2 linked regions of the Rosistilla ulvae genome follow. The protein of the gene in region 1 interacts with the protein of each later gene in a pairwise test. Links are inferred from orthologs where the notes say so. Each region holds a gene or a part of one and is shown in the gene's direction. Other genes may lie near its edges.

What was found. The genes of interacting proteins can lie anywhere in the genome.
Region 2: the proteins of lpdA (region 1) and EC9_RS25935 interact in binary tests that used the Escherichia coli proteins (3 or more experiments, as listed by UniProt). The link is inferred for Rosistilla ulvae from one-to-one orthologs.

The regions. Positions count from the first base shown.
Region 1 is NZ_CP036261.1:495,409-499,437, forward strand. The notes cover bases 415-3,367. They hold lpdA (dihydrolipoyl dehydrogenase), read left to right. Parts: upstream 415-1,153; coding sequence 1,154-2,581; downstream 2,582-3,367. Other genes in these bases: rpsD (30S ribosomal protein S4), read left to right, coding at 492-1,100; EC9_RS01900 (nucleoside hydrolase), read right to left, coding at 2,717-3,367. In the rest of the region: more of EC9_RS01900, read right to left, coding at 3,368-3,646; trpD (anthranilate phosphoribosyltransferase), read left to right, coding at 3,875-4,029. UniProt on the Escherichia coli protein: Lipoamide dehydrogenase is a component of the glycine cleavage system as well as of the alpha-ketoacid dehydrogenase complexes.
Region 2 is NZ_CP036261.1:7,354,819-7,358,363, forward strand. The notes cover bases 1-3,007. They hold EC9_RS25935 (ATP-dependent helicase), read left to right. Parts: upstream 1-349; coding sequence 350-2,665; downstream 2,666-3,007. Other genes in these bases: EC9_RS25930 (DUF2237 family protein), read right to left, coding at 1-30. In the rest of the region: EC9_RS25940 (hypothetical protein), read left to right, coding at 3,304-3,545. UniProt on the Escherichia coli protein: A helicase with DNA-dependent ATPase activity. Unwinds DNA duplexes with 3'-5' polarity. Translocates on single-stranded DNA with 3'-5' polarity. Initiates unwinding more efficiently from a nicked substrate than double-stranded DNA.

The DNA.
Region 1 (4,029 bases):
GGCGAATTTTGAGAAGTCGGAGCATGCGGGCGTCGTCTGTCTCAGCCAGACTGGTCGCGATTCGCAAAACCCTTCTTCCTTGAAGTGTTTTTTTGCAGCGATGCTCCACCAACGGCAAGCGTCGGGGCATCGCAACGTTCCTATCAGAAGGGTTTCGGCCAGCGGGTCCCGTCGAATCCAGACTAATCCGCAAAATCGACCAAACTCCTCTAATTGGGTCCGGATACTAGAACCGCAAGTTTGTCTACGTCAATGTCGACTGAGCAATCCTATCGTGCGAATCTTGGCGAATGTTGCCATTCGCTAGTGATTCGCCAGCTTCGCCCTTGCAAAAAGCAAGGTTTCCAGTGACAATCCTGGACTTCAAAAGAAATCAGGCGCGACCCTCCAGGACCAAATTGTGGCCCTGTCGCTGGGATCGTGCCATTGCGTAAATCTACGCGAGGTAACGACTTACACCCCTTTCTTGCACTCCCTTAGGAGCATTGTCGATGGCCCGATATACCGGACCCAAAGCACGTATTAATCGCCGTCTAGGCGCCATGATCTATGAAACCGCCGGTGCTGCCCGCGCGATGGAACGCCGCAATACCCCTCCAGGTATGCACACCCGCGGCCGTCGCCCCAGTAACTACGGTCTGGCGTTGATGGAGAAGCAAAAGATCAAGCACTATTACGGCTTGGGCGAACGACAACTGCGCCGCTACTTTGATGCGGTCAGCAGCAAGCAAGGAAACACGGGTGAATTGTTGTTGCTGATGTGCGAACGCCGTCTGGACAACATCGTCCGCCGCTGCGGGTTCACCAAAACCCGTCCTCAAGCTCGGCAAGGCGTTGCCCACGGCCACTTCTTGGTTAATGGCGTCAAAGTCACCAAGCCAAACTACCTGCTGCGTCCAGGCGACGAGGTCGAAGTTCGCGACCGCGAAGGTCTGAAGAACCTGTACCGCGGCGTGATCGCCAACGCTTCGCCCGACGCCCTCGATTGGGTGGCATTCGACAGCGAAAACCTGAAGGCAACCGTCCAAGGCCTGCCCGGCCCTAGCGACATCAGCCTGCCGGTAGATGCTAACTCCGTGGTCGAATTCCTGTCTCGCTAGGTTTCTGCTGCGACTCTTGCAGGTTCCTCAACTCGCTATCCTGAACAAACATCATGCATTCATCGCTCGTTGTATTGGGCGGGGGTCCAGGCGGCTACGCGGCCGCATTTCTGGCCGCCGACGAAGGTCTCGAAGTCACGATTGTCGAAGCCGATTCGCGGCTCGGCGGAACGTGCTTGCTACGGGGTTGCATCCCCAGCAAGGCTTTGTTGCATGTGGCTCGGGTGATTAGCGAAGTTCAGGAACTCAATGAAGACTGGGGCGTCAGCTATCCTGGCGCCCCGTCGATCGATATCGATAAGGTTCGCGGCCGCAAAGAAACTGTGATCTCGAACCTGACCGGCGGTCTTCAGGCTTTGGCCAAACGCCGCGGCGTCAAAGTCATCCACGCCAAGGGCGTCTTTGAGAACAGCACCACCCTGAAGTTGGAAGGGGACCACGCGTCGATCCCCGAAGGTGGAAAGATCACTTTCGATCATTGCATCCTCGCGACCGGCAGCGTTCCGTTTGTTCCGCCGGCGTTTGATATCGGCAGCGATCGCGTGATGGACAGCACCGGCGCGTTGGAACTGAAAGACGTTCCCGAAACGATGCTGGTTGTCGGCGGTGGATACATCGGCCTGGAGCTTGGCAGCGTCTACGCTCAACTGGGCAGCAAGGTTTCGATCGTCGAATTGATGGACGGCCTACTGCCCGGCGCCGACCGCGACCTGGTCAAGCCGCTGCAAAAGCGGATCGAAAAACTAGTCGACGGCCGGTTGTTCCTGAACACCAAAGTCGGCTCGCTCGCCGAAGAGAAAGACGGCGTTCACGTGACCTTCGAAGGGCCAAGCAAGTTTGGCAACGAAGTCTACGACCGCGTGTTGGTTTCGATCGGCCGCCGCCCCGTCAGCAAGGGTTTTGGACTGGAGAACACCCAAGTTGTCGTCAATGCCAAGGGCTTTGTGGAGTGCGATTCGCAACAGCGAACCGCCGACCCGCACATCCTGGCGATCGGCGACGTCGCTGGCGAACCGATGCTCGCGCACAAAGCCAATCACGAAGGTCGCGTCGCGGCCGAAGTCGTGCTTGGCAAGAACTCCGCCTTCGACAAAGTGGCGATTCCCGCAGTGGTCTTCACCGATCCCGAAATCGCTTGGGCTGGCCTGACCGAAGGCGAAGCCAAAGCTGCCGGCCGCAAGGTCGATGTCGAAGTCTACCCCTGGGCTGCCAGCGGTCGCGCTCAAGCGATCGGCCGGACTGAAGGTTCGACCAAGTGGCTCGTCGACCCTGAAACCCATCGCGTTGTCGGCTGTGGAATCGTGGGTGCCGGAGCTGGCGAATTGATCGCCGAAGCCGTCCTGGCGATCGAGATGGGCTGCGAAGTCCACGACATCACCGACAGCATCCACCCGCACCCAACGCTCAGCGAAACGCTGATGAACGCGGGCGAAGTCCACTTCGGCACGGCGACCGAGATCTACAAGCCGAAGAAGAAATAGCTTCCGCCAGATCGGCGCGAGACTGCTGGAGTCGAGGCTTCAGCCGAAAACGCACGACGGTTGGAGTCGAGGCTTCAGCCGACAACAAACGATCGTTGGTGTAGAGGCTTCAGCCGAAAACGTCACCGATCCGCTTTACGTGCACTGCCCAGCGAACCGCAGGCCGCGGACGATCTGATTAACAGCAGCGGTTGCGTCGATCGAGCGGGCGACTTCGGCGTTGAGCGACCATTCGCGATGCCGCCGGGCGTCGCAAACCGTCTGGCCGCGAGTCAGTTCGCCGCGAGTCTCGATGTCGATCGCCATGTCTTCCCAAGTGAACAGCTCGGGCTCCAGGAAGCCCAGCAGCGCCACGGGGTCGTACAGCGAAATCGTTTCGCGGCCCAGATTCTGAACATAGCTGCGGAAGGCAAACAGCAACAGTTTATGCAGCAACTGGCCAGCTCGCGTCTGCTTCGACGGCAGGTTTTCGATCAGCTCGATCGAGAACTCGACTTGATCGGTGACGTCCAGTGGGACCAGGCTTTTGGTTGTCGCCGATTCGATCACGCTGCGAGCAGCGGTCGGATCGAAGTACATATTCATCTCGGCAACGGGCGAAATATTGCCCGGGCAGGCGACAGCTCCACCGCTGATCACCAACCGGTCGACCAGCGATTCGAGCCCCGGTTCGCGCTGGAACGCGCGGGCGACATTGGTCAACGGGCCCAAGCAGATCAGCGAGACTTGGTTGGGGTGCTGTCGCAGCAATTCGGAGATAATTTTTTCGCTCAGATGCCGATGCTGGCGATCGCTCGGCTCGTAATTGCAGCCGGCCAAGCCATCGGAACCGTGCAGCACGATATCGTTGATAACCGCTGCGCCTTCGCATGGCGAAGCGACCCCGATCCGCGGATATTTCGGCGGGTCCAACTGCTGGATCAGCCCCTGGACATTGGTTGTCGCCTGGTCGGCATCGACGGTTCCAGCCGTTGCCGTAACCGCCAAAACTTCCAGCCGCGGGTCAAACAATGCCATCGTGAGTGCGATCGCGTCGTCGATTCCGGGATCACAGTCGATAATCACTTTTCTAGCCATAGGTGCGATTGTACGGTTGTCGGCGAGGTGGCGAAACGGGGATTTTGTCTCGACCGACCGGGAAACGCACAATCGCCCCTCAGCCAGCGAAGATTGCCGCCGCGGCGGTCCCAACCGATCGCCGCTGTCGTTATATTGACCACCGGCTCGCTCGCTTGATGCGACGCGACAACCTTGCATTGCCTCTCCCTTTGTGCCGACAACGTTGTGGTGAATATGAGTATCCAGATTGACGAAGCGATCCGCACGGTCCAGGCCGGCAACGACTTGGCCGCCGACGATGTGCAGGCGTTGATCGGGACGATGCTGCAGGGCGAGGCGGAAGACCAGGCGATCGGCGAGCTTTTGCTAGCATTGCGAGCCAAAGGAGA
Region 2 (3,545 bases), 6.9 Mb from region 1 along the record:
TGTGCCCAAGACGTTCTTTGCCTTGCTCAAAGCTCGTTCCCTGTGTGTTCTATGCGATCCCAACGACAACCACTGCGTCCCCAGTGCCCGGAGATCGGGTGCCGTTTCTCGATGGCCGAAGCGTCTATTGTGCCACCAACCCTCGATGTCCGAAAGCTCACGCGATTGGGCTTTCCTCACTAGCCCACGGTTTTGCTGGCAGCGACGCGTCGCGATCGGCCGCAACCGTCGCAAACATCGGCTCGGGGTCGTCGCGATCCCATTTTTGCTTTAACCTGAAATCACCACCGGGCCAACCGCACCAAGCCCGCTCGCGATGCCAAATCGATAGCAGATAAGAAGGCGTTTGATGGACTTAATTCTCGACAACTTGACCGACCCGCAGCGAGCCGCGGTCACGCACATGGATGGTCCGATGTTGATGCTCGCCGGCCCCGGCAGCGGCAAGACCCGCGTGGTCACCCATCGGATCGCGCATCTGTTGCGGGAAGGAGTCCCCGCGTCGCAGATCCTGGCGTTGACGTTCACCAACAAAGCGGCGGAGGAGATGTTGGCCCGCGTCCAACAACTCGCTCCCGGCGAACCGGTTTGGATGAGTACGTTCCACCGCTTTTGCGCCCGCATGTTGCGACAATATTCGTCGCTGGTCGGGCTGCAAGAGAACTACTCGATCTACGACATGGCCGACGCCAAGGCGACGATGAAGCGGGCGATCGAGGTCTCGGGGATCTCGCTGAGTCACACGTCGCCCGATCAGATCGCCAACGCGATCAGCCACTTCAAAAATCAATTGCTGACGCCCGAGTCGATGGAAGGGGTGAATCTGCCAGCGGGCAAAATGCTCGCCGCCAAGGTCTATCCTTATTACCAACAGTTGCTGTTGGTCGCCAACGCCGTCGATTTCGATTGCATGCTGCTGCACGTCGCCCGGATGCTGCGCGAGAACCCCGAATTGCGAGAAGCCTTGGATTCGCGGTTCCGCTACATCATGGTCGACGAATACCAGGATACCAACCTGGCTCAATATGCGATCGTCCGTTCGCTGTCGGTCGTCCACCAGAATCTGGCGGTGACGGGGGATCCCGATCAATCGATCTACGGTTGGCGTGGAGCGAATCTGAACAACATCCTCGACTTTGAAAACGATTACCCGCAAGTCAAAACCGTTCGGCTGGAACAGAACTACCGCAGCACGCCCAACATTCTGCGGGTGGCCGATCAATTGATCACCAACAACACCCGCCGCAAGCACAAGGGGTTGTACACGCACAATCCCGAAGGAGCGGCGGTGCGGTTGCGGATCTACGCCAACGGTTATCAGGAAGCGGACGACATCGCCGATCAGATCGTCGAACAGATCCAGAATCACGGCCGTAGCCCCAAGGACTTTGCGATCCTGTGCCGGATGAATTATCTGACCCGATCGTTGGAACATTCGCTCCGCTCCCGCGTCGTCCCCTACACGATCGTTCGAGGCGTCGAGTTCTATCAGCGGAAAGAGATCAAGGATCTGCTCTCCTATCTGCAACTGATCAACAACCCAGCCAACGACGCTGCGCTGTCGCGGATCGTCAACACGCCGGCTCGCGGGATCGGCAAGACGACGATGGACCGAGTGATGTTATACGCCGCTCGGCACCGGATTCCACTGTTCGAAGCGATCTGCCGCTGCGATGAAATTGAATCGATCAAACCGCGAACCCGTGGGCTGTTGAAACGTTTTGTCGGAATCATCGACGCGCTCAGCCGCAAGGCTTCGTCCAGCCTCGAGGATCTGTTGCGGTTCGTGTTGGAGCAAACGCAGTACAGCGATTACCTGCGGTTTTCGACAGTCGAAGGAGAGGATAACGACGCGCTTGCGAACGTCGACGAATTGGTTTCCGCCGCCGTCGAATTCGATCGCCAGCATCCCGACGATGGATCGCTGGAAACCTTCCTGGAGCAGGTCGCGTTGATCTCCGATACCGATGCGTGGGAAGAATCGAGCGATCGCGTGACGCTGATGACCCTGCACGCCGCCAAGGGGCTCGAATTCCCTTGCGTCTATATCATCGGTGTCGAGGATCAAGTGCTGCCGCACCATCGCAGCCACGATGATCCGATGCAGTTTGAAGAGGAGCGGCGGTTGCTGTTCGTGGGGATCACGCGAGCTGAACAGACGCTGCAGTTGAGCATGGCCAAGCTGCGATCGGCCCGCGGTAGCATGCGGCCCGCCGCGGCCAGCCCGTTCCTGTTGGAACTGCCTCGCGAAGAGATGCAGGTGATCGATGCCCATCAACCGACGCAATACGGCGACGACAACGACTTCGATGTCGACGTCGAATATCCCGAGGCATGGGATATGCACGCTGATCACGACGACGATCTGAATCAATTGCCGCCCGAAGAACGGACGCCCGAAACCACCTCCACCCCGCGAACCGCTCCGATCGCATCGGTCACGACCGCCGCCCAAATGCTCGAACAGCAGATGGCCAACACGATCGATCCCGAGATCTATACGGTAGGGATGATCGTCAGCCATCCCGAATATGGCAGCGGCCGGATCCAGAGTCTGTCCGGTTCGGGAGGCAAGCGGACGGCGACTGTCAACTTCTTTGTCGACAGCATCGAACGCCGCTTCCGACTCTCCCACGCCCAACTGACGATCGAAAGCGAAGATTAGGGGTTTGTCAAACTTTGATTTTAGGATTGGTGGGAGTGGGCGAGGTCACGAGCTGTTGATTACCCACAAGTCGCAACTACGCCGACGGCGTGGCAGCCATTAGCCGGTGGTTGAGCGAACGCGATACCACCGGAATGACACGAGACGCGAACGGCCGACCGCGAAGGCGGTCGCAGCGCAACTGCATGGGATTCTGCGACCGCCTTCGCGGTCAACTTAGCGAGTTACGTTCGATACCGTAGGTGGCGCTGCGCTTACCTACGGCTAATTGCTTGATTCCCTTCGGGAAATTTGTGGGTAACCGACAGGAGGTCACGAGTCCCCATAATTTCTGGCGCGAAAGGATTCGTGACCTCGTCCACTACGCTGAATTCAAATGTGGATGAAGCACTAGCAGCGGTTCGGCTAGCCGAGCGTCGTTTGCGAGCGAGGCTCTTTAAGAAAAAGGACTGAAGGGAGGGAGCCACAATTCGCTACATTCCCCAGTCTCTGGACGCTAGCAGTCGCTGCGGCGGTTGGTTTCGGCGTTTTCATCAAACAACCCAGCCGAAGGGTAAGGTTGACCGCGGCGATTACCGATAGAACCGATGTCGATCGTTGCTCGCGCTCCTGCCTTCCTCGCCTGAGAGAATGTCTTGATGAAAGTTCTCGTTTGCCCTCAACTTTTGCTGATGTCGATGCTGATGGCTGCCCCAGTGTTTGCACAAGTGGTGCCGGGCACCGGAACGAAGATCGATTATGTGGGTGACGATTTCGAGGAACCGGGTTGGGAATTTGTCCACAACATGCCCAAGGGTTCGCACGAAAACAACGAGCGCCGCAACGGGCCGTCGGGATATTCGAAGAACCGCCGCTTTATCGAAGGGCCCGAGCGCGGCCA